DNA from 3 places in the Erwinia wuhanensis genome. Region 3 is predicted to be linked to each of the others. Evidence: predicted binding sites of a transcription regulator. Region 3 holds the regulator's gene; each other region holds the start of a gene.
What was found. Region 3 encodes PurR, which represses purine synthesis genes. Its sites were predicted from a motif close to CANGCAAACGTTTGCNTG; they were not measured.

Region 1: guaD (guanine deaminase) is a predicted target of PurR. The motif match lies at 4,575-4,592, and genes of this name have one in related genera.
Region 2: QZH36_RS18660 (nucleoside-specific channel-forming protein Tsx) is a predicted target of PurR. The motif match lies at 3,124-3,141, and genes of this name have one in related genera.

Annotation. Positions count from the first base shown of each region.
Region 1 covers NZ_JAUJUH010000001.1:633,370-643,879, reverse strand. Annotated here, with positions in the region: gene mlc (sugar metabolism global transcriptional regulator Mlc) at 1-1, shown strand, start outside; gene bioD (dethiobiotin synthase) at 133-804, shown strand; gene QZH36_RS02890 (MDR family MFS transporter) at 952-2,406, shown strand; gene QZH36_RS02885 (DUF1161 domain-containing protein) at 2,437-2,736, opposite strand; gene QZH36_RS02880 (DUF1283 family protein) at 2,788-3,135, opposite strand; gene QZH36_RS02875 (YnfA family protein) at 3,268-3,597, shown strand; gene ydfG (bifunctional NADP-dependent 3-hydroxy acid dehydrogenase/3-hydroxypropionate dehydrogenase YdfG) at 3,647-4,393, opposite strand; gene guaD (guanine deaminase) at 4,770-6,095, shown strand; gene xdhA (xanthine dehydrogenase small subunit) at 6,092-7,537, shown strand; gene xdhB (xanthine dehydrogenase molybdopterin binding subunit) at 7,527-9,887, shown strand; gene xdhC (xanthine dehydrogenase accessory protein XdhC) at 9,877-10,510, shown strand, end outside.
Region 2 covers NZ_JAUJUH010000008.1:221,438-231,947, reverse strand. Annotated here, with positions in the region: gene mmuM (homocysteine S-methyltransferase) at 1-734, shown strand, start outside; gene QZH36_RS18670 (hypothetical protein) at 828-1,247, shown strand; gene speG (spermidine N1-acetyltransferase) at 1,294-1,860, opposite strand; gene QZH36_RS18660 (nucleoside-specific channel-forming protein Tsx) at 1,982-2,848, opposite strand; gene QZH36_RS18655 (dihydrodipicolinate synthase family protein) at 3,473-4,357, opposite strand; gene pmrB (two-component system sensor histidine kinase PmrB) at 4,664-5,734, opposite strand; gene pmrA (two-component system response regulator PmrA) at 5,727-6,398, opposite strand; gene eptA (phosphoethanolamine transferase EptA) at 6,395-8,035, opposite strand; gene QZH36_RS18635 (KPN_00521 family repetitive protein) at 8,353-8,706, opposite strand; gene QZH36_RS18630 (hypothetical protein) at 9,084-9,236, opposite strand; gene QZH36_RS18625 (DUF943 family protein) at 9,665-10,135, opposite strand; partial or broken gene QZH36_RS18620 (YPO3983 family protein) at 10,119-10,510, opposite strand, start outside.
Region 3 covers NZ_JAUJUH010000001.1:769,798-780,307, reverse strand. Annotated here, with positions in the region: gene QZH36_RS03530 (MATE family efflux transporter) at 1-1,343, opposite strand, end outside; gene QZH36_RS03525 (riboflavin synthase subunit alpha) at 1,438-2,094, shown strand; gene cfa (cyclopropane fatty acyl phospholipid synthase) at 2,129-3,277, opposite strand; gene punC (purine nucleoside transporter PunC) at 3,576-4,763, opposite strand; gene punR (DNA-binding transcriptional activator PunR) at 4,878-5,786, shown strand; gene purR (HTH-type transcriptional repressor PurR) at 5,817-6,842, opposite strand; gene QZH36_RS03500 (C40 family peptidase) at 7,162-7,944, opposite strand; gene QZH36_RS03495 (Grx4 family monothiol glutaredoxin) at 8,305-8,643, shown strand; gene rnt (ribonuclease T) at 8,705-9,355, opposite strand; gene gloA (lactoylglutathione lyase) at 9,459-9,866, opposite strand; gene QZH36_RS03480 (alkene reductase) at 10,077-10,510, opposite strand, start outside.

The DNA of each region.
Region 1 (10,510 bases), 140 kb from region 3:
ACGCCACGCCCTTTATTACGCAAAAGATTGCGCTAACGCAAGCCTCACTCCTGTTCGCTACCCTAAGATGTTGCGTCTTAATTGTTAATTATTGTTTATAAATTATCGACAGAATCGGAGCGTAGAGAGAGTATGTTAAAGCGTTTATTTGTCACTGGCACCGATACAGAAGTGGGTAAAACAGTGGTCAGCCGCGCACTCTTGCAGACGCTGTCCGAAGGGGGGCGGCGGGTGGCTGGCTATAAGCCCGTCGCCAAAAGCAGCCAGCAAACCGATGAGGGGCCGCGCAACAAGGACGCGCTCGTGCTACAGGCTTCTTCTTCCGTTACGCTTCCTTATTCCGCCATTAATCCGCTGACCCTGCTGGATGATGAGATCAGCACCAGCCGCGATGCCGTTATCAACTACCAGAAGCTGAGCGAGAGCCTGCACGCGCTGTCAGCCCAGGTTGATTCCGTAGTCGTGGAAGGCACCGGCGGCTGGCACAGCCTGATGAACGATCTGCGTCCGCTTTCCGCCTGGGCGGTTGATGAGCGGCTGCCGGTAGTGATGGTGGTCGGCATCAAGCTGGGCTGCATCAGTCATGCGCTGCTGACGGCGCAGGCGATAGCCAACGACGGCCTGCCGCTGTTGGGCTGGGTCGCCAACCGCATTAATCCCGGTCTGGCGCATTATGCGGAAATTATCGACGTGCTGAGCCAAAAAATTCAGGCACCGCTGCTGGGCGAGCTGCCTTACCTGCCGAAACCGGAACAGCGTGAGCTGGCCCGCTATCTGGATTTGAGCGTGCTGCGTCAGCCATAGCAACTGCCGCCGTTCCCCTTACGTTTTCTTTTCTGCCTGCCGCTGCAGCACCTGCTGTAGCGGTTTTTTTATCGCGCCAGCGCACAAACAGGAAACATCCGGCGCCAATCCAGGCCAGAATAAGAACGGACAACACTAAGGAGCGGTATGACTGAAACAGCACACACCGGGGTGAGCCATCGCCACTGGATACTGATCGCCGCGATGCTGGCGATGTTTATGGCGGCCATTGAGGTGACCATCGTCGCCACGGCCATGCCCACCATCGTGGCGGAGCTGGGCGGATTTTCACAATTTGGCTGGGTTTTTTCCGTTTATCTGCTGACTCAGGCGGTCAGCGTGCCCCTTTACGGCAGGCTTGCCGATCTGTGGGGAAGGAAACGCGTTTTCTTTATCGGCACGTCGTTGTTCCTTCTTGGCTCGGTACTGTGCGGTTTCGCGCCCGCCATGAGCTGGCTGATCCTGTTTCGCGCCGTCCAGGGGCTGGGCGCGGGCGCAATTATGCCGCTGACCGCGACTATTATCGCCGACGTCTACTCGCCAAAAGAGCGGGCGGGTATCCAGGGCTGGCTCTCCAGCGTCTGGGGCGTGGCGGCGGTGGTCGGGCCGCTGACCGGCGCCTGGATAGTGGCGCACTTCAGTTGGTCGCTGGTGTTCTGGGTTAACGTGCCGGTAGGGATCGTTTCGATGCTGATGCTGGCGCGCTGGTTTCCGGAATCGCGAGGTGAAACGCGACAGAGGCTTAACCTGGCGGGCAGCGGCTGGCTGATGCTGACGGTCAGCGCGCTGCTGACGGCGCTGCTGCAGGCACAGCTGCTCGGTAACTGGGCATTTGTGCTGTCTGGCGTCGCCATACTGTCGGCTTTTATGCTGGTACGGCATGAAAAAAGGGCGCCCGCGCCGCTGTTCCCGTTGGTGATATGGCGTAGCCGGACAATCGTGGCGGGCAACCTCGGCAACCTGATTATCGGCGCGGCAATGATGGGCATCAGCGCATTTTTGCCCACGTGGATCCAGGGCGTTAACGGCGGCACGCCGCTCCAGGCAGGCAGCGCGCTGGCGATGATGTCGATCGGCTGGCCGCTGGCCAGTACGCTCAGCGGCAGGCTGATGCTGCGCACCTCTTACCGTTTCACCGCCCAGCTTGGCTCGCTGCTGCTGATTGCCGGTACGGCGCTGCTGCTGACGCTGCACGTGGACAGCGGCATTAGCTACGCGGGGTTCGCCGCGTTCGTTATTGGCACCGGTATGGGCATGACCAGCACCACGTTCCTGATCGCCGTGCAAAACAGCGCGGAGTTTTCAGTACGCGGCATTTGTACCGCCTCGGTGATGTTCAGTCGCCTGCTGGGATCGGCGGCAGGCACGGCGGTCATGGGCGCGGTGCTCAACTATAACCTGGCGCAGCGGCTGCCGCAGCACGACGATCCGGTGCAGCAGATTATGGCGCAGGCGCAGAGAGAAGCTTTATCGCAAAGGAGTTTGCAGCATGTGATTGGCGAGGTGGCCAGCTCGCTGCACTGGGTGTTTGCCGTTTCATTGGTCATCGCCTTCGCCAGCCTGGCGGTGGCGCGGTTTATCCCGGCGAAGAAACCGGAATAAAGAAAGGGCCGCGCAGGCGGCCCTTATCCATCAGGAAGAGGGGGCATCCTGAGAGGTCCCGGCGCTGGCCGGTACGGCTGCGTCGCTATCGCCGTTGCGTTCACGCTTGTAGACTATTTTTTGCGAATCGTTTTCACAATGGCCTACCACCTGACCGCCAGCCTGATCGGCCTGGTCGCTGGGCACCACGTCCAGCGTAAAGCCGGAAGCAGGCACGCCGTTATTGATAATTTTCTGATTAATGTCCGCTTTAACCGTCTCGCAGGAAGCCTGTACAGCCAGCGGAGCGGCGACCATCAACGCCGGTAACAGCCATTTTATCGCTTTCATCGTCCTTTCCTTTTGCCTGAAAATTACGCTAACTATAGCAGCTATCCGCTATCAGGGCGCGACGGGACGTCCGCTGCGGCGATCCAGGCAGCGCAATGTGCTCGGCTCCCAGTAGGCATTAACGTTCAGGCTCTGCTCACAGGCGTCGCGAGTATCAATGGCGCGGTCAGCCTTATCAAAATTCTTTTCCACGCGCTGATTCACTTTGCTGCGCAGACGATGGGTTTCATCCCACTGCTCTTTCTCCTGGCGGGCCTGCTCTTTAGTCAGCGAGCTGTCGCCGTCCTGAATGATCAGCCTGTCCGTTCTTGCTTCGGCGGTCTGCTGAAAAGAGGCCAGCGCGCCAAACAGAACCAGCGGCAGCGCAGCCCTGACCAGCGTAGATTGCCAGAAAGTCATCTTTTTCATCATCAATTCCTTATTCCTGTTTTACAGCCGCGCGGCTGCATCGAACGCCGCGAATAGTATATCATCTGCGCGCGCGGGCTAACCAGCCGACTTGCGCATCCGTTTAGCCTGTAGTGAGGAAACATGCTGCTGAAAACCGTCCTGCTTTTTTTTCTGACCGCGCTGGCCGAGATCGTCGGCTGTTTTCTGCCCTGGCTGTGGCTACGCAAGGGTGGCTCCGCCTGGCTGTTGCTGCCCGCGGCGGCCAGCCTGGGGCTGTTTGTCTGGCTGCTGACGCTGCATCCGGCGGCGAGCGGGCGCGTCTATGCGGCCTACGGCGGCGTATATGTGGCGACGGCGCTGCTGTGGCTGCGTTTTGTGGATGGCGTAAAGCTAAGTCATTACGACTGGGCGGGCGCGGCAATCGCCCTGGGCGGGATGCTGATTATCGTGGCCGGTTGGGGAAGAGGGTAGCAAATCAGAACAGGCCCGGCAGAAGGTAGCCGCCGGGCCAGATAGCGCATTACGCCTTATGGACTTTCAGCCCGGCCAGGGTTTGCGCGACCGGCATCATTTCCAGCGTGTTGATATTGACATGCTTCGGCAGCGTGGCAACCCACCAGACTGCTTCGGTCACGTCTTCGGCAGTCAGCGGCTCGGTGCCGTCGTAGACGCTATCGGCCTTAGCGTTATCGCCTTTAAAGCGCACGTTGGAAAACTCCGTGCCGCCCACCAGTCCCGGCTCGATATCGGTCACGCGCAGGGCGGTGCCGTGCAGATCGGTGCGCAGATTCAGGCTGAACTGCCGCACGAAGGCTTTAGTCGCGCCATAAACGTTGCCGCCCGCGTAAGGCCAACTGCCGGCAATCGATCCCAGATTGATAATATGGCCCACGTTGCGCTCAACCATCGCCGGCAGCACGGCGCGGGTCATATAGACCAGCCCTTTATTATTGGTGTCGATCATCGCTTCCCAATCGTCCAGGCTCGCTTTATGCGCGGGTTCGATGCCTAACGCCAGCCCGGCATTATTGACCAGCACGTCGATATTGCGCCATTCGGCGGGAAGCTGCTCCAGCGCCTCTTCAATGGCCGCACGGTTGCGGACGTCAAGCTGTAGCGTATAAAGGTTGTCGCCCAGCTCCTGTTTCAACGTTTGCAGACGCTCCTGACGACGGCCGGTGGCGATTACCTTGTGTCCTTCACGGATAAAGCGTCGGGTAATGCTTTCGCCGAATCCGGCAGTGGCACCCGTAACAAATACGATCATCTCACTGTTCCTCAACGCATTTTGGATTCTCAACACGATAACACTTCAGATCGATTCTGATAAGAAGGATTGGTTATGGTTGATAATACAGGCTGCACGATCGAGGTGCGTTCTGCGTAAAAACGCCAGAAAACGGTGCAATGGCACAGGAAAAAACTGCTCGCTGCGCAAGAAAAAAAGGCAGGCAATCGTTTGCTGATTGCTGCAATCGGTTGCGCATACGATTGCCTCGATTCATTTAGGGTTTCTTAATGCATCCATATTTAAGTAACTGATAAATAGCATATAAATTCCGATTATTAATGTGGCACAGCAATTGCAACTCTGAACGCAGGCCGTTCACTGATTGCCGAAGACTTGTTCAGAAGGAAGCGCTATGCCATCCATCACCGCCATTCGCGGCAGTTTTTTTGATATCACCGCACCGGTCAGCCAGCCTGAAGAACTGCCGGCCCACGCCCGCTACATTGAAGACGGCCTGCTGCTGCTGCGCGAAGGCGAAATTCTTTCGCTTCAGACGTGGGAAGCGGGGCAGCATCAGCTCGCCGCCGGGCAGCCGATAACCGACTACCGAGGCAAGCTTATTGTGCCGGGTTTTGTCGACAGCCATATTCACTATCCGCAAACGGAGATGATCGGCGCTTTCGGCGAGCAGCTGCTGGAGTGGCTGCAACAGTACACTTTCCCGGTAGAGAGCCAGTATCACTGTCCGCAGCACGCGGCAAAGATGTCGGCCTTTTTTCTGCACCAGCTGCTGAGTAACGGCACCACCACGGCGCTGGTTTTCGGCACCGTGCATCCGGAATCGGTGGATGCGCTGTTCAGCGCGGCCGAAGGGTTGGGAATGCGTCTGATCGCCGGGAAAGTCATGATGGATCGCCATGCGCCGGACTACCTGACCGAGACGCCCGAACAGAGCTACCGGCAAACCCGCGAGCTGATTGAGCGCTGGCATAATCGCGGGCGCCTGAGCTATGCGCTGACGCCGCGCTTTGCGCCAACCTCTTCGCCAGCGCTGCTGGAAAAGGTCAGGCAGCTGAAGGAAGCCTATCCGGATATCTGGCTGCACACCCACCTGAGCGAAAACCCGCAGGAAGTTGCCTGGGTCAACGCGCTTTTCCCCGAGCGCGACGGCTATCTGGACGTGTATCACCATTATCAGCTGACGGGCCGCCGCAGCGTCTTCGCGCACTGCATCCACCTGGAGGATAGCGAGTGGGACTGCCTGCATCAGACTGATTCGGCAGTCGCATTCTGTCCTACTTCTAACCTGTTTCTCGGCAGCGGCCTGTTTAAGCTACAAACCTGCTGGCAAAAAAACGTCAGGCTGGGCATCGGTACGGATGTCGGCGCGGGCACCACTTTTAATATGCTGCAAACGCTGGGCGAAGCCTACAAGGTCGGGCAGCTACAGCAGTATAAAATGGCCGCCTGTGAGGCGTTCTACCACGCCACGCTCGGCGGCGCGCAGGCGCTGGATCTGCATCATAAGATCGGTAACTTCCAGCCCGGCAAAGAGGCGGACTTCGTGGTGCTCGATCCGGCCGTCTCGGCGCTGCAAAAGCTGCGCTGCGCCAACAGCCGCGATATCTGGGAGAAACTTTTTGTGCTGATGACGCTGGGCGACGATCGCAATATCGCCTGTACCTGGGTCAACGGCAAACTGGTCTGGCAGCCGCAGAGCGAGGAGAAAGCCGCATGATCCAGTTTTTACTGAACCAGACGCTGGTCACCGAGCAAAGTCTCGATCCTGAAACCACCGTACTGAACTATTTACGCCAGAACCAGCGCCGCTGCGGCACCAAAGAGGGCTGCGCTTCGGGCGACTGCGGTGCCTGTACGGTCACGTTGGGGCGCGTCGAGGCGGGCAAAATGGTGTATGAAACCGTCAACAGCTGCATCACCTTCGTCAGCAGCCTTCAGGGCAAACAGCTGATCGCCGTTGAGGATCTCCGCCAGGGCGACGAGCTGCACGAGGTGCAAAAAGCGCTGGCGACGTGCCACGCCTCGCAGTGCGGCTTTTGCACGCCGGGTTTTGCGATGTCGCTGTTTACGCTGCAAAAAAACAGTGAAGGCTGGCGGCGGCAAGAGGCGGAGCAGGCGCTGGCGGGCAACCTGTGCCGCTGCACCGGCTATCGGCCGATTATTGATGCGGCGCGTCAGGTCTGCGAACGGCCGCAGCCGGACAGCTTTGCGCAGCGCGAGGCGCAGACGGTGGCAAAACTGATGGCGATCCACAACGGCGAAGAGCAGGAGCTGGCGTTCAACGGCAACCGCTGCCTGCTGCCGAAAAGCCTCGATCGCCTGGCGGAACTGCTGCTGGCGCATCCGGAGGCGAAGCTGCTGGCGGGCGGCACGGATTTAGCGCTGCAGGTGACGCAAAGCTATAAACCGCTGCCTTTGGTTATCGCCCTGGATCAGATAGCAGCGCTGAAAGCCTGTCGGGAAGAGGAGCAGGCGATTGTGCTGGGGGCGGGCGCTTCCCTTCAAGCCTGCGCCACGCTGTTGCGGCCCCATATTCCTGCCTTCGCGCAGGTGCTGGAGCGTTTCGCTTCGTTGCAGATCCGCAATCGCGGCACGCTGGGTGGCAATATCGCCAACGGCTCGCCCATCGGCGATACCCCGCCGATGCTGCTGGCGCTCAACGCAACGCTGACGCTTCAGCGCGGCTCGCAAATCCGCACGCTGCCGCTGGATGAATTTTTCGTGGACTATCGCAAAACTGCGCTACGGCCCGGCGAATTTATCCTGTCAATCAGCGTGCCAAAAGTGACCGCGTCACAACATTTCCGCGCGTGGAAGGTGTCCAAGCGGCTGGAAGATGATATTTCCGCCGTTTTCGGTGCATTTATGCTGGAGCGCGACGCCGACGGCCGGGTAACCGCCGCGCGTATCGCCTTCGGCGGCATGGCGGCAACGCCAAAACGTGCCGTCCATTGCGAAAGCGCGCTGGTGGGCAAACCGCTGACGCAGCAGTCGCTGGCGCTGGCCTGCCGTGCGCTGGAGCAGGACTTTACGCCGCTGAGCGACTTCCGCGCCAGCGCGGCCTACCGGTTACAGGTAGCGAAGAACCTGCTGCGTCGCTATCACGCTTCGCTTACGGAAGAGCTAACCCTGCTGGAGGTAACAGACTATGTCCAATAATCGTCCCTTAGTGGCGGCTGACGTTATCGCCCGGCAGTATCAGGCAGGCATTCAGAGCGGCGTCGGTAAAAGCAATAAGCACGAGAGCGCGGATAAGCACGTCTCCGGCGAGGCGATCTACATCGACGACAGGCTGGAGCTGCCGGGCATGCTGCATCTCTGTCCCCGCCTTAGCGAGCATGCGCACGCCCGCATCCTCAGCATAGATACCGATCCCTGCTACGCCATTCCCGGCGTGGTCAGCGTGCTGACCTGGCAAAGCGTGCCGGGCGAAGGGGATATCGGGCCGCTGGAGCCGGGCGATCCGCTGCTGGCAAAAGACGTCGTAGAGTATGCCGGACAGATCGTGCTGGCGGTGGCGGCGTCAAGCCCGCAGGCGGCCCGCCGGGCGGCGGAAGCGGCCATTATTGAGTACGAGCCGCTGACGCCGGTGCTGGACGTCAAAGAGGCGCTGGCGAAAGCGCATTTTGTGCAGCAGCCGCATGTGCACCAGCGGGGCGACGCGGAAGCCGCGCTCGCTCGCGCCAGCCATCGGCTTCAGGGCGAGTTCCACATCGGCGGCCAGGAGCATTTTTACCTGGAAACGCAGATTGCGCTGGTGGTGCCGGGCGAAGACCAGTCGCTCCAGGTTTTTTCCTCCACGCAAAATCCGACGGAAGTGCAGAAGCTGGTAGCGTCGGTGATGGGGATCACCATGAACAAGGTGACGATAGATATGCGGCGGATGGGCGGCGGCTTTGGCGGTAAAGAGACGCAGGCCGCCGGCGTCGCCTGCCTGTGCGCGGTAGCGGCGCGGCAGACGGGCAGACCGGTGAAAATGCGGCTGGCGCGACGTGACGATATGCATATAACCGGCAAGCGGCATCCCTTCTACGTGCGCTATGACGTAGGGGTGGATAACGATGGGCGCTTCTGCGGCGTAAAAATCGATCTGGCCGGCAACTGCGGCTATTCGCTGGATCTCTCTGGTTCGATCGTCGATCGCGCCATGTTTCATGCCGACAACGCCTACTATCTTGGCGACGCGCTGATCACCGGCTATCGCTGCCGTACCAATACGGCGTCCAACACGGCCTATCGCGGCTTTGGCGGCCCGCAGGGCATGGTGGCGATTGAGCAGATCATGGATCATATCGCCCGCGAGCTGAACCTCGATCCGCTTGAGGTACGCAAACGCAATTATTACGGCAAAGAAACGCGTAACGTCACGCACTACCACCAGCAGGTGGAAGGCAATTTGCTGGAGGAGATGACCGCGCAGCTGGAGGCCAGCGCGGACTATGCGGCCCGCCGCCGCGAAATCACCGCCTTTAATCACGGCAGCGCTTATCTGAAACGTGGCCTGGCGCTGACGCCGGTGAAGTTCGGCATCTCTTTTACCTCCAGCTTCCTTAATCAGGCGGGCGCGCTGATCCTGATCTACACCGACGGCACCGTACAGCTTAACCACGGCGGCACGGAAATGGGCCAGGGCCTTAATACCAAAGTTGCGCAGATCGTGGCGGAAGTGCTGCAAATCGACGTCGATCGCATCCAGATCACCGCAACGGATACCGGCAAAGTGCCTAATACCTCGCCGACGGCCGCCTCAAGCGGCACCGATCTTAACGGTAAGGCCGCCCAGAACGCGGCGCAGATCCTGCGCGACCGATTAACGGCTATGCTGTGCAGCCTGCATAACTGTAGCGCTGAGCAGGTCAGCTTCAGCAACGGCATCGTCAGGGCAGGCGAAAAACATTTCACCTTTGCGGACGTGGCGCAGCTGGCCTGGCTGAACCAGGTGCCGCTTGCCGCGACCGGCTACTACAAAGTGCCCGGCATTCATTACGATCGTGAAGCAGGGCGCGGCACGCCTTTTTACTACTACGCCTTTGGCGCGGCCTGCGTGGAGGTCATTGTCGATACGCTGACCGGCGAATATCGGCTGCTGCGGGCGGATATTCTGCATGACGTCGGCGCCTCGCTGAACCCGGCGATCGATATTGGCCAGGTTGAGGGCGGCTTCGTGCAGGGCGTGGGCTGGCTGACCAGCGAGGAGCTGGTGTGGAACGAGCAGGGCCGCCTGATGACCGACGGCCCCGCCAGCTACAAAATTCCGGCGATTGGCGACGTGCCTGCGGATCTGCGGGTTACGCTGGTGGAAAACCGTAAAAACCCCAAAGACACGGTGTTTCATTCCAAAGCGGTGGGCGAGCCGCCGTTTATGCTGGGGATTGCCGCCTGGTGCGCGCTCCAGGATGCCGTAGCCAGCGTTGGCGACTACCGTCAGCACCCGCTGCTGGATGCGCCCGCCACGCCGGAAAGGGTCTTCTGGGGGGCAGAAAAAATGAGGGAACATAATGCGACCTGACGACTGGATTAAAATACTGGCCTCGCTACACGAAAAGCGTGAGCCCTGCGTACTGCTGACGGTGCTGGAGGAAAAAGGCTCGGTGCCGCGCGACAGCGGCAGCAAAATGATTGTCACCGCCGGGCAATCTTTTCTGACCATCGGCGGCGGCCATCTGGAATATCAGTGCATCGCCCTTGCCAGAGAGATGCTGACGACGCGCAGCAGCGAACCGCGCAGCGAGCATTTTAACCTGGGCGCCCGGCTTGGGCAGTGCTGCGGCGGCATGACCTCCGTGCTGTTTGAGCCGCTGATCCAGCCGCAGCCGCAGATAGCGGTGTTTGGCGCAGGCCACGTAGGCCGGGCGCTGGTCACCATTCTGGCGACGCTGCCCTGTCATGTCTGTTGGGTAGACGAGCGTAAAGAGCAGTTCGTTCAGGTGCCGGAAGGGGTGACGATCTGCTGCCCGGAAGATCCGCGCGACGCGGTGAAACAGATGCCGCCGGAAAGCTATTACGTGGTGATGACCCACCATCATCCCACCGATCTGGCGCTCTGCGAGGCGATCCTGACGCGCGGCGACTATCGCTACTTTGGGGTGATTGGCTCGGCGACCAAACGTCAGCGGTTCGATTACCGGCTGG
Region 2 (10,510 bases), on a different contig from region 3:
TCACCGCCAGCTATCAGGCGACGCCGCAGGGTTTTGCGCAGCGCGGGCTGGATGAAACGGCTGCGCTGGCGCTGATTGCCCGAAGCGGGGCGCTGGCCGTGAAGGCCCGCGAGGACTATCTGGCCGCCGCGCCGCAGGCCGGGCCGCTGCTGGTTGCCGGCTCCGTAGGGCCTTACGGCGCGTTTCTGGCCGACGGTTCCGAGTATCGCGGCGACTATGCGCTGCCGCAGGCGGAGATGATGGCTTTCCACCGGCCGCGCGTGCGGGCGCTGGTGGCGGCGGGGGCGGATATTCTGGCCTGCGAAACGCTGCCTTCCTTCGCGGAGATCAAGGCGCTGATCGCGCTACTGGCAGAGTTTCCCGCCACGCCGGCCTGGTTTTCATTTACGCTGCGCGACAGCGAACATCTCAGCGACGGCACGCCGTTAGCTGAAGTCATCGCCTTTTTGGATGCGCAGCCGCAGGCGGTGGCGCTGGGGATCAACTGTATCGCGCTGGATAAGGTGACGGCCGCGCTGAAAGTTTTCTCCGCGCTGAGCGCGAAGCCGCTGGTGGTCTATCCCAATTCCGGCGAGCAGTACGATGCCGTCAGTAAAAGCTGGCACAGCGACGCCTCGACCTGCACGCTGGCGGATAACCTTGCCGAATGGCAGGCCGCCGGCGCCAGGCTGATTGGCGGCTGCTGCCGCACCACGCCCGCCGATATTAAAGCTATCGCCCAACGCTGCCGATAATACCTTCAGAGCTTTGCACCATAACGCCCGCAGCCGCCGGGCGTTATTCGCTGCGCCCAACTATTCTCACTATTTAACCTGGCAGGAAAGCTTATGAAACGTATTTTACCGGTGCTGTTTGCAGCGTGGCTGCTTGGCGGATGCGCCACTATCGTGGGCGACAAAACCCAGGATGTGAGCATTCAGAGCTGGCCACAAGGGGCAAAATTTGTGGTGCAGGATGAAACCGGCCGGGCGGTGGCGGAAGGCTACACGCCAAAGACCGTGACGCTGGCAAAATCGGACGGCAGCTACTTCGGCAAAAAGAAATTTCTGCTGATGCTGGAGCAGCCGGGCTTCGTGCCGCAAACCATTCCGCTAAACGAGAAGGCCAACCTCTGGTATCTGCTGGGTAATATCCCGCTTGGCGGCTTCCCCGGCTGGCTGCTGGTCGATCCATTTAACGGCGGCATGTACCACATCGAAGAACCGCCAGCCCGGATCATTATGAATCCTGTCGGTGCGCGCGGCTGACGGAAAACGTGGTGGCCCGCGCTGCTGGCGGGCCGGATAGCCGGAGCTACTGCGCTGTGGGCTTAACCATCGTATGCGGCGGGCGGTGCTTAGCCAGATACTGATGCTGGAAGATGCACATGCGGATGGTATTGCGGTACTCGCCGTTGATAAAAAACTCGTGGATCAGCTCGCCTTCAATTTCAAATCCCAGCTTGGTGTAGATGTGGATAGCCTTTTTATTCTCTTTATCGACGATTAAATAAAGCTTGTAGAGATTGAGAACGGAGAAACCGTACTCCATGGCCAGCAGCGCGGCCTTGCTGGCAAGGCCTTTGCCCTGATGGCCGGGCGCGATAATAATCTGAAACTCCGCGCGACGGTGAATATGGTTGATTTCGACCAGCTCCACCAGGCCCACTTTATCTTCCGCATACTCCACCACGAAACGCCGTTCGCTCTGATCGTGAATGTGCTTGTCATAGAGATCGGACAGCTCGACAAACGCCTCATAAGGTTCTTCAAACCAGTAGCGCATCACGCTGGCGTTATTATCCAGCTGGTGGACAAAATGCAGATCTTCGCGTTCCAGCGGACGTAATTTTACCGATTGCTCGGCCGATAAAGCAGGCATACATCATCCTTTGTTACTGAGGCACCAGGGCAAGCAGTATAGGGCGTGCAGCGGGCGGGAAAAAGCGGGAAAACAGCACCGCCAGCGCGCAAAGGGCTGGCGGTTGAGGAAGCGTTGCGGATCAGAAGTTGTAGCCGGCCACCAGATAGTAGCCCCAGCCGGTGGATTTCACTTCAAAATTACCCGTGCCGAAGTTCAGCTCCTGGCCATCTGCCCACTGGCCGCCGTTGTGGAAATAACGCGCCACCACGGAGTAGTGCCAGTGATCGTAAACCAGCGACAGCACGTGGCTGGAAGCGATGGAGTTGCTGGTGCGTGAAGCATCGCTCTTGTCGCGCAGATCGGAACCCCAGTCAAAGTTGGTAAAGCCGATATAGCTCAGGTTGCCGCCCCACAGCGAAGTCAGCGGCACAAAGTATTTCACCTTAAAGCGATAGCCGTCCCAGCTGTTTTCGTTAGCGGCACCGTAGTTCTCCCACTGGTATTTAGCGTACACGTTCAGCGACAGGTTGACCGGCGTGTGGGTATCGATATCGGTGCCCAGGCCCATGTACCAGGTGTTCTGACGGTTGTCGCTGTTACGGCCCATATCGTAGATATAGTTGTTGGCGAAATACCACTCTTTCACCGGCCCGATGCTCAGATCGGTATTGGTCAGTTTGTCGATGGAGAAGCGCGGTTCGATCTCCATAAACATCGGCGAGCCGTGGTCGAAAATGCCGTTGGCGTTGGAGTTACCGGCACCGAAGAAGTTGGTCAGATCCAGGTAGCCGTAAAAATCAAACCAGTCTTTTTTGGCGAAGGCTTCATATTCCAGATAAACGTCGTTGTTAAACTGCGGCCCGAACCGGGTGTGATAGCTGCCTACCACGTTAACGCTCTGGTGCCACCAGTCGGAAACGTACTGCGGCTGCTCGGGGGCAGCAAAAGAAGCGGTGCTGTATGAAAGCGCCATCACTGCGCCAGCCATCAGAGATTTATATTTCATTATATTACCACATGCTTATCGACCATTTTCTGCAGCCCGCGCGATGGTCTTATCTGTCGTTATCCGGAACGGAACAGGAAGGCGGTTTCAGTGCCGAAAGCGCCCGTATAAATGCCGGAAAAGTGTGCCGTCATCCGCGCTTAAGGAAATAGATATCGCTCACAGTTGTCAAACTCTGTTTCATTTCACTTTAATTAAAGTGTGATGTAGATCACGCAAAGGACGGAACTTAAGCGGGCTGTTGCTTGTCTGCGCCGAAAAAGCCTGTTTGTCTCCAGGTAAACGTTTGCCTGTTGAAGTAAGGGGGAATGCTGAGAAAAAGAAAGCGGTGCGGGGTAAATGTTATGAGGTTGTGTTATAAGATGATCTTATATAAAGGGCAGGTTTTTGCGCATTTTTTAGCCATGTAAAGAGAGCGAAGTTGTCAGGCGGCAGGTAACGGCCGCCCCTGTTTCACGCCATCCTGGCTGGCAGTACGGCGGCGGATAATTACCGCCGCTTTGGTTTGGCAGTCCGGCAGCGGCAGATAATTACCGCCGCTTTGGCCTTTCAATCCAACAGCAGCAGATGATTGCTACTACTGTGGCCTTTTACTCCAGCGGGGCAGATAGCTGCTGGAGCCTTTCACTCCAGCAGGGGCAGAACAGCCTCCAGCCGCCCGGCATCCTCACGGTCAATTGACGCCAGTGGCTGCGGCAGATTAACCGCTTCCGTCAGGCCCAGCCTGGCGGCCAGCGCGGCGACAACCCGCAAACTGCCATATTTTGCAAACAGCGCCCAGAGCGGGGCCAGCCGATCGGAAAGGTTTTGCGCCTCCAGCTGCTGACCCGCGGCGCTCAGCCGGATAATCCGCTGGCAAACCTGCGGAAACAGGCCGCCCAGCACGGAAAACCACAGCTCGCCGCCCGCATTCAGGCCTCGCGCGGCCAGCGCGTCGCCGCTGACGCCAATGGCTATTTTGTCCGGCAATAGCTGGCGCAGACGGTCTATCCGCGCTTTTGCCTGGGCGGCATCGTCCGGCACGCCGGGAATTTTAATAGCGGCGAGCCTGGAAAGCCCGGCGAGTCGACCATACAGCTCATCGCTGAAGGTAAATTGCGTGGTGCCGGGATTGTCATACAGGCACAGCGGCACGGAAATAGCGTCGTTAACGCTTGGATACAGCTGAAACACCTCTTCTTCCCGCAGCTTCTGGTAGGAAACTGGTGCCAGCAGCAGCGCTTTCGCACCGGCCTGCTGCGCATCTTCGGCCAGTTCCAGCACCTGACGCGTCCGCAGCGCGCCAATGCCCACCATCACCGGCACCTTTCCCGCTTCCTCGACGGCCAGCGAAACCACACGCTTTCTCTCCTCACGCGTCAGATAAGCGTAGTTGCCCGTCGAACCCAACACGCCAAGCGACGTCACTCCGGCTGCCGCCAGTCGCTGGATCAAACCGCGAAAAGCGCGCTCATCAATTTCTGTTTCATTCATTGGCGTTAAAGGGAACGCGCTGAGACCGGTAAACATAGAGGTTTCCTTAATAGCGTGACGGATAAACACGCAGCGTAGCACCAGAAGGATTTCGGTATAAGAGGGCAAACCGCAACGGGCATTTTCCCGCGGGTTCCGCCAGCTCGAAAGCAACATTTTTCCGCCGTTTAGCGCGCCCTTAATGTTGCCTTAATATTCCTGCGGGAAACTCTTCTCACCAACCTGAGGAGAACACTATGAAACAGCCGCACAGCCGTCCGCTAAGTGAATATACCGCCGTGATTTTCAGCGGCCTTGTGATCCTGGCTTTTCTGCGGGTTTGGTTCGCCGCCTGAGCCGCCGTCAGGAAAATTTTACCGAGGCGCGACAGCCGCCGGTTTGCGGCCGATTTTCGAGGAAAAACTGCGCCTTATGCAGCTGGGCAATGCGGCTGACGATGCTCAGGCCCAGCCCGATGCCGCCGTAACGGCTGTCCATCCGTACAAAAGCGCGGCTCAGCTCGCCGCTTTTGCTTTCGTCAATGCCCGGCCCGCAATCCTCCACCGCCAGCACCGCGCCGGAAACGTTTTCAATGCGAACGGTCACGACGGTGCCTTTTGGGCTGTAGCGATGGGCATTCTCAAGCAGGTTCCTCAGCAGGACGCTCAGCAGCGTGGCGTCGCCGCGCACCGTGACATCCTGCGTTGCCGCCACTTCCAGCGTTTGTCCACGCTGTTGCAGCATCGCCTGCATTTCCAGGCTCATCGGCGCGATCACATCCCGCATCAGCGAAACCTGCTGATAGTTGCCGGCGGTAAAGGATTGCCCGACGCGCGCCAGTTGGAGCAGCTGAGAGACGCTGTTGGTCATCTGATCCAGACGCTCGAGCAAAGGGCGCACGTTAACGGCGTGCTTTTTCTCTATCAGCTCCAGATGCAGCCGTAGTCCGGCCAGCGGCGTGCGCAGCTCGTGGGCGACATCGGCGGTAAACAGGCGTTCGCGCTCCAGACTGGTGGTCAGACGCGTAATCAGCTGATTAACAGCCTGGGTAACGGCATCCACTTCCCGCACCGAACGGGCACAGCTGATGGGATCGAGATCGTCCTCGCTGCGGTTTTCCAGCTGGTTTTGCAGTTCAGACAGCGGCCGCGTGATCCATTTCACCACCTGGAAACAGAGCAGCAGGGCGAGCGTAATCATAATCAGGCTCGGCACGGCCAGGCTGGCGACGGCCTCATGGATCTCTTTTTCCACGTGCTTGTGCTGGTCATGATTATGCAGCGCCGCGTCCACCAGCAGCTGGATCTGCTCTTTGCTTTCGTGCCACAGCCACGCCACGCTAATCACCTGGCAGAACAGCAAAATCAGGCCAACCGCCATCAGCAGGCGAAAGCGCATCGTGTTGCCTTGACGTTGAAAGAAAAATTTACTCATTCGTATCGGCCTTGATCAGGGCATAGCCAAAGCCGCGCACGGTGCGGATCGCCGACCGGCCGATTTTTTCGCGCAGGTTGTGGATATGCACCTCCAGCGTGTTGGTGGACGGCTCGGTTTCCCAGTTGTAGATATCGTTGTAGAGGATTTCGCGATGCACCGGCTGCCCGGCCTTAAGCATCAGCCGCGACAGAATAGCGTACTCTTTCGGCGTCAGCTCCAGCAGCCTGTCGGCAAGATGGATCTGGCGATGCGTCATATCCAGCGCCAGCTGGCCGAAAGTCAGCCTGCTGTCACCCTGGTTAACATGGCGGCGGATCAGCGCCCGGATGCGCGCCAGCAGCTCTTCCAGCGCAAAAGGCTTGATCAGATAATCGTCCGCGCCCGCGTCCAGCCCGGTGATGCGGTCGCCGACCGTATCGCGCGCGGTGAGGATCAGCACAGGATACTTTTTCTTCTGGCGACGCAGACGTAGCAAAAGGCGCAGGCCGTCCTCGTCCGGCAATCCCAAATCGAGGATCAGCAGGCTATAGAGGCCGCTGGCAAGCGCGGCCTGTGCGTCGTGGCTGGTGCTTACGCCGTCGCAAACGTAGCCTTCGCCTTCCAGCGCCATAAGCAAACCCTGTAGCAGCAGGGCATCGTCTTCCACCACCAGAATTTTCACCGATTTGTGCTCCGACAGGCCGTCAGGATATCGTCGCCAGGCACATACTCACGCGTCACCGTGCCGGTCAGCCCCAGCACCGTAGAGAACAGATTATCCTGCGACCACGTATTCTTCGTCAGTTTGTTCATACAGTCCATAGCCACCGCGTGGCGCTGCTGATAGTCGGGCGACAGCCAAATCAGCATCGGCACATGCTTCTGCTCTTCCGGCGCTATCGCGTAGGGCATACCATGCAGATAGACCCCGTTTTCGCCCAACGATTCCCCGTGATCGGAAAGATAGACCAGGCTGGTGGTAAAACGATCCTGATGTGATTTTAATACGTTAATGGCTTTATCGACGATGTAATCCACATAGAGCAGGGTATTGTCGTAGGTGTTGACCAGTTGCTCCCTGGAACAGTCCTGGATCTGGTTGGTGTCGCAGGTCGGCACAAAACGGCGGAACTGCGCCGGATAGCGATGATAATAGGTTGGGCCGTGGCTGCCGATAGTATGCAGCACGATAATGCCGTTGCCCTTCAGCTGGTTGATATAGTCATCCAGGCCGTGAAACAGCACGTCATCGTAGCATTCGCCGTCGATGCACTCGCCAGGCAGATCCAGGCGCGTCATATCCTGATGCGGCACCCTGTCACAGGCGCCTTTACAGCCGCCGTCGTTCTCATTCCACAGCACGCTCAGGCCCGCGCGCTGCACGATATCCAGCAGGCCTTCCCGATGGCTGGCAAGCACATCATCATAGTGCGCGCGCGGCATCCCGGAAAACATGCAGGGCACCGACACTGCCGTAGAGGTGCCGCAGGATAGGGTCTGCGGGAAATAGATAACGTTATCTTTCGCCAGCAGGGGGTTGGTCTGGTGCGGATAGCCGGAAAGCGAAAAATCCGCCGCGCGCGAGGTTTCGCCCAGCACAATAATGGTCAGGCTTTTTTTCGTGCTGTTGAGCATTTGCGGGCTTTGATGCGCATCTTCTCCCAGCCTGACCAGCGGCAGGTGCGTCAGTTGGTTGTGCTTATACCAGGAAAGCGTTGCGGCAATACTGTTGGAAGGGCTAAGCGACTTCACCAGCTCTTTATGATTGCGAAACAGCGAGGCGTAATCTTTATAGAAGAGCAGGGCGATCAGCAGGATTAAAACGGCGGAGGCGGCCAGGCTGAGCACGCGCGGCACCACGCTGGTTAACAGGCCCGACGGCGTTTTGAAGCGTATCCAGAACGCCAGCACGACGGCCAGCACGCCGGAAAGCAGCAGGCTGATAACAAACTGCGGCGTCATCAGGGCAAAGGATTCCGACGCGGTGGTATCCAGCATATTGACGATCATCGAGCGGTCGAGAACGATATTGTAGTTCCAGATAAAATACTGTGCCGCAGCGGAAACCAGGATAAACAGGGCGATAAGCAGCCTGTCCAGCCACAGAAACGAAGCCAGCGTCAGCACGATATTAATGACGCTGAACGCTACCAGCGGCATAGAAAGGAAAACCAGCGTACAGCGCAACGTGGTAAGCGGCATGGCCGCCAGCACCTGATGGTAGAAGGCAAGATTCAGAAACAAAGCAATGTAGGCGGAAAAGAGGATCAGGAAAAGGTGTCGACTTAGCGACACTCTTTTTAGCTGCATCAGTGACATACCAGCAATCCGGAGCAAGAAAAGAGAGGCTCAGCCTGCCAGTGAAAGGTTAGGAAAACCTTAAGGCCCTTAAGAAACCACGATAAGGACTGGCAAAGATGGCAAGCGTCCTCCTGATGGTCTGGAAAAGCCAGGCGCACGGAATATAAGGAGGGGGCAGGAAGCGGGAAGGGCTGAGAATGTGCCTGATGTTTCCGTCAGCGATCAGAATTCGCCGACAGGTAATGTTTACGAAGAGGTATTCCGCCAGAAAAAGGCTTTCGCCTGATAAAAGAAAAGGCCGCATAAGCGGCCTTCAACTCGATCACGATAAGCGATTACTCAGTGACTTTCTTTTTCAGATCGCTGGCGCCTTCTTTGGTCTTATTCCAGCCTTTTTCAGTGCCTTCTTTGGTTGCATCCCAACCTTTTTCGGTACCTTCTTTGGTCTTATGCCAGGTTTTCTGCGTGCCTTCGCTGATTTTGCTGGTGGTGTCGTGGCTTTTGCCTTCCGCCGCGTGTTCAGACTTCAGCTTCAGCTCTTTGCCTTCATTCTGGGTCTGGTGCAGTTTCTCTTTTGCCGTGTTGGCGCCTTCGTTAGCGGCGGCTACGGTATCGTCCGTTGCGTGTGTGGCGGCAAAAACAGGAGAAGCCAGCAGAAGGGCAGAAAGTGCAATAATCGTTTTTTTCATGATTTCCTCACCAAACATTGATCCGTTGTGTAGTTAAGCATGGCACGGCAAATGACGCCCCGCCTTAGGAATAACCTGTATTTGAGCATAGCTGAAGCGGGCGATTTTGCTGCTTTACCGGTGAAATGGCGGTTAAAAAGCGCTTACGCAGGGATAAACAGAAGGATTGCAGCAGCGAGAAAGCGGGGCTGTGCAGCATGCCGAAGAAAATGTTCACGGGAAGAGAGACGTTTTGCGTCGTGTTTTTCGGTTTTCAATCAGGGTCAGTGACGGAGGGTGTAGGGAAAATGCACGAGCGCAGGCGACTATCGCAGCCTGAATAAGAGCGACTTTCCGTCCGGCATGGCCGAACGGAAAAAAACCGGTAATCGTATCGATCAGGCGGCACATACCTGCGGCATGGCGATATCGGCGCTGATGCGGGTTCCCTCGGCATCAAACACCATGCAGTGATGGGGGTAAAACCCAAGCTGTGGATGTTGATAAGGGCGGAAATGCACGTCGCCGATGTGGTCGATCAAAAGCAGCAAAATTTAAAGCAGCTTGCCGAACAGCTGGAGTAGGTAACCGGCGAATGGATCCTGCCAGAATGCGCTGCTGAAAGTAGGCCTGGTGTAATTCGGGCCTTAGCGTAGCTGGCTGATGGATAAGCGCAAAGCCCTTTTCGCGTGCTTTTTTAATGGCGGGGCGAATTAGCGAAACCGCCGGATTTTAATGTCGCTGGATTTAACAGGTCACTCAAGGCTGTCGTCATGGTAGAGAATGCAATCATACCCGGCGCATATCAAAGCAGGGCGTTCATGTCGGGGAAAGGCGCAATATCAGTGAGGCCGGCGGCAAGGCATTGCCGCTTTTCTCCGTCTGGATAGCCTCCTGAGTATTTGCTACTTCCGCTTTGCTGGTGCAAGCCGGGCAGGGTGAATGGTTATATTGCTGTCTCTACGCGAGAGAGGCAGACCTAATCAGATGTAACTTTTATAATGTCGCCATTAAGGTCTAAGCGATAATTATCGCCATCATACACAGTGAACATTAAACCCATATTTCTACTTTTATCTACAGAAAAGATAGCGTCCTTTTCGATGCAGTTTATTTTTGTTTTTATATCATTAAAACAGAGCCTGTCATATTTTCCTTCTTCCTTATACCCTTTCCCAAACAACCAGAAGGTGACATAAAAATAGCCATTTGAATCAGGTTTTGGAATGGCATATTTATCTTTTAACATATTCTGGTTTTTTAACCACCATTTAATTTTCCCTTTATCAGTCGGTGGAAAACTAGTGACCAGCACATCACTGAAACCACTACTTCTGTGATGAATAGCGACAATCTCTACTGGACGCAGAGACAACCAAAACCAGTAGACAAGCAGCACCAAGCCAGCCAGAAAGAGCGAAGCTATAGTTCTCCTATTTTTCACTCTCATTTGTGAGCTCCCTTAATTTCTATTGTGGCTTCCATATTGGTCATAAATGGCTTAAAGCCAAACTGGTTGTATCGCTGGAGCACGAACCAGATACGGAAAAAATGGAACTGGCTGAATTTTTTCTTCAGTATATCGTCGCTGTCGAGGCCAAAATGATCCTGAACTTTGTAATGCACCACTGCGCGAAAGTGATCGTTATAAATATGCAGTGATTTTATGGTGATACGCGTTGCCCAGGTATCATGAACAGTGATACCCATGCCATTAAAATCATCCTGGAAACGGTCAAATTTAGGGAGTTTCCCGCCGAGGATTATTTCTTTTAATTTATCCTTTTCTTTTTCTGGGTAATGTTTTTTATGCCAATCGATATTT
Region 3 (10,510 bases):
TCAGGCTGCCGCTGCAACCGCAGAATACGCCAGACCATCATAATCGCGCTGGAGGTCAGGCCAATAATAAAGCCTGTCCAGAAGCCCGCCGGGCCCATCGGCGCCACCACCCAGTCCGTTAATGCCAGAATGTAACCGCTGGGCAGGCCCAGCACCCAGTAAGCGATAAAAGTGATAAAAAAGATGGCGCGCGTATCTTTATAGCCGCGCAGAATGCCGCTGCCGATAACCTGAATCGAATCGGAAAACTGATAAATTGCGGCCAGCAGCATCAGCTGAGCCGCCAGCGCCACCACGGCCGGATTCTGATTATAAAGCAGCGCGATTTGCTCGCGAAACACCACCGTGAACAGCGCCGTCAGCAGCGACAGCGACATGCCCACGCCCTGCGCCGTCCATGCCGCTACGCGAGCGCCTTCGGTCGAGCCCTGACCAAGCCGGAAACCCACGCGGATAGTGGTGGCTGCGCCAAGAGAAAGCGGCAGTACAAACATCAGCGAGCTGAAGTTCAGCGCTATCTGGTGACCCGCCACCTCGACGATGCCCATCGGCGACACCAGCAGCGCGACGACGGCGAACAGCGTCACCTCAAAGAACAGCGCCAGCGCGACGGGAAGGCCGAGTTTAAAGAGGCGGGAAAGCGCCTTCGCATCGGGCGGACTGAACCGATCCGCCAGGCGGATATCGCGCATGGAAGAGGCACGCGAAACCCATATTTTCATCGCGATAAACATTACCCAGTACACGGACGCCGTCGCCACGCCGCAGCCGACGCCGCCAAGCGCGGGCATCCCGAAATGGCCGTAGATAAAAATATAGTTAACCGGAATATTCACCAGCAGCCCGAGAAAGCCCATCACCATGCCCGGCTTGGTTTTGGCGAGGCCTTCGCACTGGTTGCGCGCGGTCTGGAAAAACAGATAACCCGGCGCTCCCCACAGCAGCGCATGAAGATAGCCTACGGCTTTATCCGCCATCACGGGATCGATATTTTGCATAGAACGGATAACATAGCCGGCGTTATACAGCACAACCATAACCAGCAGGGAAGCGAAGGCGGCCAGCCAGTACCCCTGACGAACCTGGAAAGCGATACGATCGCGGCGGCCCGAGCCGTTGTACTGCGCCACAACCGGCGTGAGCGAAAGCAGCAAACCGTGGCCGAACAGAATGGCGGGCAGCCAGATAGATGTGCCGACCGCAACGGCAGCCATATCCGTTGCGCTGACGTCGCCGGCCATCACCGTATCCACAAAGCCCATAGCGGTTTGCGCAACCTGCGCAAAAATTACCGGAATTGCCAGCGCCAGCAATTGACGCGCCTCGGTCAGATACTTCTGCACATATACACCTGTTTTTTAACTGAAGGGAGAAAGACTATTTGGTATAGTTTTAAGATCAGACAAGAATAGCGAAAAATCCACCGAGGTCATAATTATGTTTACCGGTATTGTGCAGGGCACCGCAGAGGTGTTGGCAATTGAAGAGAAACCGAATTTTCGCACGCATATTGTCCGCCTGCCGGACGAGCTGCTGCCGGGACTGGAGCTGGGCGCTTCCGTATCTCACAATGGCTGTTGCCTGACGGTGACCGGGGTTGACGGCAACCGCGTCAGTTTTGACCTGGTAAAAGAGACGCTGCGTATTACCAACCTGGGGGATTTAAAGCCCGGTGATATTGTTAACGTAGAGCGCGCGGCGAAATTCAGCGATGAAATCGGCGGCCATTTAATGTCCGGTCATATTATGACTACCGCCGAAATCTGCAAAATCCTGACGTCTGAAAATAACCGCGAAATATGGTTTAAGCCGCAGGACAGCGAGCAGATGAAATATATTCTGCATAAAGGCTTTATTGGGATTGACGGCATCAGCCTGACGGTTGGCGAAGTCACCAAAAGCAAATTCTGCGTGCATCTGATCCCGGAAACGCTGGCAAGAACCACGCTGGGCGGCAAGCGGCTGGGCGACAGGGTGAATATTGAAATCGATCCGCACACCCAGGCGATTGTGGAAACCGTTGAGCGCGTGCTGGCGCAGCGTGAAGCAGCGCTGCTGGCGGCGGCCGCTGCGGAAATTCAGCCGGAAGAGTAATAAACAAGGTCGGCTTAGTGGCCGACCTTGTCCGCTAGTGCGGTACGCGCAATCCGCCCTCTTTACCGTGGGTAAAGACCACCTGCCAGAGCTGAATATCCCGCGCGCGGAAAGCGCCCGCACAGGCGTTAAGATAGTAGCTGAACATGCGCTTAAAGCGTTCGCCATATTTATCCGCCAGCTGCGGCCACGCCGCTAAAAAGCGCTGGTGCCAGGCCATCAGCGTCAGATCGTAATCCGCCCCAAAGTTGTGCCAGTCTTCCATCACAAAATGCGGTTCGTGCGCCTCGGCAATATGGCGTACGGAAGGCAGGCAGCCGTTAGGGAAAATATATTTATCGATCCACGGATCGACATTATCGTCCGTTTTGTTCGCACCAATGGTATGCAGCAAAAAGATGCCGTCCGGCTTCAGATTGCGATCGACCACGTTAAAATAAGTGGCGTAATTTTTTGGCCCGACGTGCTCAAACATACCAACGGAAACGATGCGGTCAAACTGCTGATCGAGGTCACGGTAATCCTGTAGCAGGATGGTGACGTCCAGCCCTTCACCACGTTGCTGCGCCAGCTTCTGCTGCTCGGCGGAGATCGTCACGCCTGTCACCTTGACGTTGTAATGCCGCGCCGCATAAGCCGCCAGCCCGCCCCAGCCGCAGCCGATATCAAGCAGCGACATCCCGGGTTCCAGCTGAAGTTTCTCGCAGATCATTTTTAATTTAGCCTGCTGCGCCTGCTCCAGCGTTTCCGCCTCTTTCCAGTAGCCGCAGGAGTATTGCATGTAGGGGTCAAGCATCAGCGTAAAAAGGTCATTACCAAGGTCATAATGCTCTTTGCCGACAATCCAGGCGCGCTTGCGGGATTGCAGATTAGTGAGGCGCGCGGCGGCGATGCGCAGCGTATCTTTAAAATGGCGAGGAAGCTGCTGATCCAGCTTAGCCAGCAGCACGCGGTGAAAAAACATATCCAGCTGCTCGCACTCCCACCAGCCGTCCATATAGCTTTCGCCCAGGCCCAGCGATCCTTCCTGCATCACGCGTTTAAAAAAATCGGGATGGGTCACCTGAATATCCCAGGGACGGGTGCCGTTAATTTCGATATCCGCGTTGCGTAACATTTCCTGGGCGATTCGATACCACTGATTTTCTTCCAGGCTCACTTCTTCTATACACGATGAACTCATAGCTTCTCCATCACCCTTCGTGATTGAAACCTGAGAAAAAGAATCATCAATTTCCACAGGGTTTGAGAAAACGCACGCTTAGCCGTGCGCCTGATATCCGGCGTTACAGAGGATTGAACTGAAACCTACAGAATGAGGGTGACGCCTGCCACAAAAGAGAACACCCGGACAACCCTGTCAGGAATCAAAAAAATGATACAAAGTTGTTATGAATTATTGCCTGAAATTGAGTATATGCTCACCTCAGGCAATATTCAACGCCTTATCGTTAGGACGCTAACTAAATAGATTCAGCCAGTTAACGACGGCTCTGAGCGTGGGTCAGGGGAGCGTTGGCTAACGTCGTCCTTTGTAAAATATAGCCAATAATTGTCAAAAACACAGTACTGAGCATGACCAGCGACGTGGTGGCGAGCGGGTTAGCAATAAAACCGGAAACAATCATGCTGGCGACGAAGCAGAGACCAAGCTGCAGCGTGTTTTGCAGCGCGGCTGCTTTACCGCTGGCCTGCGGAAAAGGCAGCAGCGCATTCGCCACCACAATCGGATAGATAGCGCCGTTGGCCAGCGCCATACCGCAAAACGGCAGCAGCAGCGCCCAGGTCGAAGGCGTTTCCACCTGTGCGGCGATGAAAAACGCGCCCACGCTGAGGGCATACAGCGTCAGCAGCCAGGGCAGCAGCGAAGCGCCTTCGGTCTGCTTCAGCAGTGCCCGACAGCCGTAGCCGCCGGCGAGAAAGGCCAGCGTCTGCGGCACGTAGCTAAGGCCGATATCGCCCGGCGACATGCCCAGTTCGGCCAGAATAAATGGCGAACCGGTCAGCCAGGCGAAAAAGCTGGCGGAGCAGGCGGCGTAAATCAGCACGTTGCCGCTCCAGATCGGCGACTTCAGCAGCGTGAAGAAACCCACTTTCGCCTCTTCCTTATGCTCTTTTGGAGCAGGCGTCGACAGAAAAAGCGTGGCGACCAGCAGGATCAGGGCCAGCAGCAGCAGCGCCAGGAAAATCGACCGCCAGGCAAAGTGGTTCAGCAGCCAGGCACCCAGCAGCGGGGCCAGCGCCGGCGACAGCGCCACCAGCGGCATAATAGTGGCAAACACGCGGTTGGCCTGCGCGCCGGAATAGCGATCGATCACCAGCGCCTGCCAGCTGACGGCGGCGGCGCAAATGCCTACCGCCTGTAAAAAGCGCAGCGTCAGCAGCATGGTGGTGGATTCCGCCCACCACATTGCGCCGCAGCTGACGGCAAACAGCCCCAGCCCCATCAACAGCACCGGCTTGCGGCCAATGCGGTCGGAAAGCGGCCCCCAGAACAGCTGCGCGCTGGCAAACCCGGCCAGGAACAGGCTGAGGCTGGCGCTGATGACGCCCGCTTCGGTTTGCAAATCCTGCTGCATCGCCGTAAAGGCGGGCAGATACATATCGGTGGCAAGAAAACCCGCAACGCTGAGCAGCGCGAGGTAAAGTAAAAATCCTTTCGACGGCATGAGATTTTGCTCTTTTTTATCAGGTGAATAGCGGACGGCAGTGTAAAAGAGTGCGATAGCGGTTGTGAAACGGTAATATTTGCGTCTTGCGTTCAAAAATTTTGCAGGAAGAATATGTGGTCAGAACACTCGCTTGAGGTGATTGATGCGGTCGCCCGAACCGGCAGCTTTACCGCCGCAGCGGCGGAGCTGCATCGCGTTCCGTCCGCCATCAGCTATACCGTGCGCCAGCTGGAAGAGTGGCTGGCGGTGCCGCTGTTCGAGCGGCGTCACCGGGACGTGGTCTTAACGGCGGCGGGCGAGGTCTTTATTCAGGAAGGGCGGAGTGTTATCAAAAAAATGCTTGCCACGCGACGCCAGTGTCAGCAGGTCGCCAACGGCTGGCGCGGCCAGCTGAATATTGCCGTCGATCGCATTGTTAAAACCGCGCGTACGCGCCAGCTGGTGGTGGATTTTTACCGACATTTTCCCGATATGGAACTGCATCTTTCACCGGAGGTATTCAACGGCGTATGGGATGCGCTGGCCGACGGCCGGGTTGACGTGGCGATAGGCGCGACGCAGGCCATTCCGGTCGGCGGACGCTTCGCCTTTCGCAATATGGGAATGCTCAACTGGCGCTGCGTGGTGAAGGCGGATCATCCGCTTGCGCAACACCGGGAGAAGGTTAGCGAGGAGGCGATCCGGGAGTGGCCTTCGCTGGTGCTGGAAGATACCTCGCGCGCGCTGCCGAAAAGAACCACCTGGACGCTGGATAATCAGCGACGGCTGGTCGCGCCGGACTGGGAGAGCGCGTTTGATTGCCTGCTGGCCGGGCTGTGTGTCGGCATGGTGCCGGGGCATCTTGCGCAACCGCTGCTGCAAAACGGCTCGCTGTGCGAACTGAGGCTGGATCCGCCTTTTCCGGATAGCCCCTGCTGCGTCAGCTGGTCGGAACAGCAGGCGTCGCCAGCGCTGCGCTGGCTGCTGGATTATTTAGGCGAAACGGAAACGCTGAACAGCGAATGGCTGCGGGAGGCGTAAAAGACGGGCGGCGGATGGCCGCCCGTGCGCTTAGCGACGGTAGTCGAGGAAAGGGCCGTCCGCTACGGAGCGACGTTCAATCAGCGTCGGATGCACTTCAATCGTCTGCGGCTCTTCGCGTTTGCTGGTAATACGATCGAGCAGCATATTGAAGGCCGTTGCGCCCAGACGCTCTTTCGGCTGGTGGACGGTGGTCAGCGCGGGGGTAAAGTAGCGCGAGTTGCGCACGTTATCATACCCGATCACCGAAATATCCTGCGGTACGCGCAGGCCCATCTCGTCTGCGGCGCAAATCGCGCCCATCGCCATCACGTCGCCGCCGCAGAATACCGCGGTAGGACGCTGTTTTTGCGCCAGCAGCTGCTGCATGGCGCGATAGCCCGATTCCGGCTCAAAATCGCCCTGAACCAGCCACTCTTCGCGCAGCGTAATCCCCGCTTCGTTCAGCGCCTTGAGGAAGCCGGCATGACGACCGCCGCCGGTATTGCGCTCCATATGGCCCGGGATCACGCCGATATCGCGGTGGCCGCGATCGATCAGATAGCGGCCTGCCAGATAACCGCCTTCAAAAGCGTTATCGAGAATAGTGTCGGTAAAATCGCCGCGCGACTCGCCCCAGTCCATGACGACCATCGGGATGTTGCGGTGATCTTCCAGCATCTTAATCAGCTCATCCGGGTACTCGGCGCACATGACCAGCAGGCCATCGACGCGTTTTTGCGCCATCATCGACAGATAGGCCTGCTGCTTTTCCAGTTCGTTATGCGCGTTGCCCAAAATCAGCGTATAGCCTTTGGCAAAACAGCTGTGTTCAACCGCCTCAATAATTTCGGCGAAATAGGGCGCCTCGCTGGAGGTCGCCAGCAGGCCAATGGTTTTGGTGTTATTGACCTTCAGGCTGCGGGCCACGGCGCTGGGCGAATAGTGCAGCGCTTTGATCGCTGCCCAGACGGCTTCCCGCGTGTCTTCAGCGACAAAGCGGGTTTTATTAATGACGTGGGACACCGTGGTGGTTGAGACACCGGCGCGTTTGGCCACATCTTTTATGGTTGCCATGGAAAAAGACTCCTGCGCTGTTCAGTAAGTCACTGAAAAGCGGTTTGTTAAACGATTGCCTGGAATGATGATAATCCTGATATAAGTTGCGCATAATTTGTTGCGGAATGGTTATAACAGGAGGGAGTTCAGGGTGGCGAAACAGACTTGAGCAGAACATCATGTCGGCTAAATGCCTGTTGCGCAACAAACCGTGGATTCTAACAAGAGCAGGCGCAGAACACGAGGGTTTTAGGGCAACAGGCGAAAATTTTGCGCAAATAAGAGTAAACCGGCCCGGATCGTTTGCGCGATCCGGGCCTCCAGCCTACTGAGTGGGCTAGCGGATAGTTTTCGGCGTCATGACGCGGCGAGCGCCGACGTAGTGCTGCTCCCAGTAATCTTCGCTGAGCATACTCACCTGGATATCCTTGCCGGTACGCGGCGACTGGATAAACTTGCCGTTGCCCAGGTAAACGCCAACGTGATCCGCCGAGGCGCGGCCGTTGATGCTGAAAAATACCAGATCGCCTTTTTCCAGCTCGTTGCGCTTGATCGAAGCCGCATCCCGCAGATGGTACATTTCGTTAGCGGTGCGAGGGATCTTAAACTTCACCAGATCTTTATAGGCATACCAGACCAGACCGCTACAGTCGAAACCGGTCTTGGGCGAGGTGCCGCCCCAGAGATAGGGCTTGCCCAGCTGGTTCATCAGCTTGCTCATCGCCGTTTCGCGGGCTTTCTGATAGCGGGCGCGATGCGCTTTGCTGAGCTTAAGCGGGGCCGAGGCCGAGCCGCTGGTTAAGGCTTCCGTCTCTTCGTTGCGCAAGCGATGACGACCATAGCGTTTCTTGGGCGGCAGCGCAGCGGCGACGGTCTGCGTTTTTTTGCGCAGCTTAAACTTTTTAGCAAGGGGCGAACGGCTTTTGGTTGGGCTGGCTTCTTTTACTTTACGTGTAGAGGTTTTCACCGGGCGGCGCTTGCGGCGATCGTCTTCACGAGCAGGCGTGGCGCTGTCTGCTTTGTGGTGGTCCGCTTTAACGGCAGCGTGTGGCGATGCGTGCGCCACAGACATAAACAGCTGGGCAAAGGCCAGCATCAGCAACGTGATGAGTAAACGCATCTTTACCATTAACAGTTTGTGCTCCCGCCAGTGGCAAGAGCATGGCTAAATAAGGAGATCTGCGCCTGGGCAGTCAGTCAGGACGATTCTAATCGAACTCTTTACTAAAAAGTAAGGCCTTTTTTGTTTCAATCGTCGCAAAGCGGTAAAAGCTGTAAAATTTAGCCTGTTCAAACATTTATCTGCGCAAATTTGCCGCTGATATTTACAGTTAACGCAGCGCCGCCGGACCGAAAATGGTATTTTAACATTTTGTTTTCCGACCGTAGCGTCAGTGGGCGACTGAAAATGACATTTTCATCACGCTCGCAGACTCGCTACACTATACAGACACGAAGTAGCCGATTGAGGAAGGCATTTATGAGCACCATTGAGAAGATTGAGCGCCAGATCGCAGAAAACCCGATTCTGCTGTATATGAAAGGTTCCCCAAAACTGCCAAGCTGCGGCTTTTCCGCGCAGGCCGTACAGGCGCTGTCCGCCTGCGGCGAGCGTTTCGCCTATGTCGATATCCTGCAGAATCCGGAAATTCGTGCTGAGCTGCCTAAATACGCCAACTGGCCGACTTTTCCACAGCTGTGGGTAGACGGCGAGCTGGTCGGCGGCTGCGACATCATTATTCAGATGTTTCAGGCGGGCGAACTGCAGCAGCTGATCAAAGAGACGGCGCAGAAATATCCTTCCGACGCGGCAGAATAAAACGTTGCGCTAAGCGAAGAGACTATCGGACAGGCCTGACAATGCGTCAGGCCTGTTTTTTTTAGTCGAGGTTCGCCGTTTCCGCCAGCGGCCAGCCGCCCAGACGTTTCCAGCGATTAACCAGCTCACAGAACAGATCGGCCGTCTGCACGGTATCATACAGCGCGGAATGCGCCTGCGAACTGTCGAAAGGCATTCCGGCGGCCGTACAGGCTTTCGCCAGCACCGTTTGCCCCAGCACCAGGCCGCTCAGCGCGGCGGTATCAAAGGTGACAAACGGGTGGAAAGGATTACGCTTCAGCCCGGCTCTTTCCGCCGCGGCATTCATAAAATTCAGATCGAAAGTGGCGTTATGAGCCACCATGACGGCACGATTGCAGCCCTGATCTTTGATACCTTTGCGCACGGCTTTAAAGATGGCGTGCAGCGCTTCGTACTCGCTGACCGCGCCGCGCAGCGGATTGGCAGGATCGATGCCGTTAAAGGCCAGCGCTTCGGGTTGCAGAACAGACCCTTCGAACGGCTCAACGTGAAAATGGAGCGTTTCGTCTTTCTCCAGCCAGCCATCGTCGTTCATTTTCAGCGTGACGGCGGCCACTTCCAGTAAGGCGTTGGTTTTGGCGTCGAAACCGGCGGTTTCAACATCGATCACTACCGGATAAAAACCGCGAAAACGGCTGCTGAGGGCGTTAAGTTCGTTCGATTCGGACATCAGGATCTCACAGGCGAAAATTGAGCGCGTATTATGGCAAATTTCGGCATGGGTTGCAGCAGGGGAAGGGGAAAGAAGGGTGCCGGGAAGGCACCCCGACGCGTTACGCGCCCAGGCCGTGGCCCGCGTGTTTGTTTTCGATCAGTTCGATTTTATAGCCGTCCGGATCTTCCACAAAGGCGATAATGGTGGTGCCGCCTTTAACCGGGCCGGCTTCACGAGTTACGTTGCCGCCTTCGTTGCGGATACGGTCGCAGGTAGCCGCCACGTCGTCCACGCCCAGCGCGATATGGCCGTAGGCATCGCCCAGGTCATATTTATCCACGCCCCAGTTATAGGTCAGCTCAATCACCGCGCCTTCGCTCTCTTCGGTATAGCCTACGAAAGCCAGCGTGTATTTATATTCGGTGTTTTCACTGGTGCGCAGCAGGCGCATGCCCAGAACTTTAGTATAGAAATCAACGGAGCGTTGCAGATCGCCAACGCGCAGCATGGTGTGAAGTAAGCGCATAACATCCTCTTTGAACAAACGTTATCATCCGATAACAAGCATAGCCTGAATTCCTGCCGTTACGGGAACCAGCAGGCATTCCCGGCGGTAAAACGTCCTTCAGGTCGTTTTACCCGCGTGAGAGAATAGCAGCTATAGCCTGGCGGAAACCAGGAAATGCGTGCTTTCTCGCGCCGTCAGACGTCGGACGGCGATAAAACCCGCAGGCGCTTACAGGAACGGATAGTCCGTGTAGCCTTCTGCGCCGCCGCCGTAAAAGAGTTCCGGGCGTTGCTCGTTCAGCGGCGCGTTCTGCCGCAGGCGCTCGACCAGATCCGGATTGGCTATGTAGTCGCGGCCAAAGGCTACGGCGTCGATCAGGCCTTGTTCAATCAGCGCTTCCGCTTTCTCAGCGCTGTAGCCGCCTGCGCCCACAATCACGCCGGGATAAGCGGCGCGGATCGCCTCGCGGAAGGCATCGCTGTAAGGCTTGCCGCCCGCCCAGTCCGGTTCTGAAATATGCAGATAGGCCAGATTGCGCTTCGCCAGCTCGCCGATGTAGTAAAGCGCGGCGGCTTCCTGATCTTCGCCGTTATCCAGACCGTTAAACGGCCCGAGCGGCGAAATACGAATGCCGATCCGGTCGGCGCGCCAGCCGTCAATGG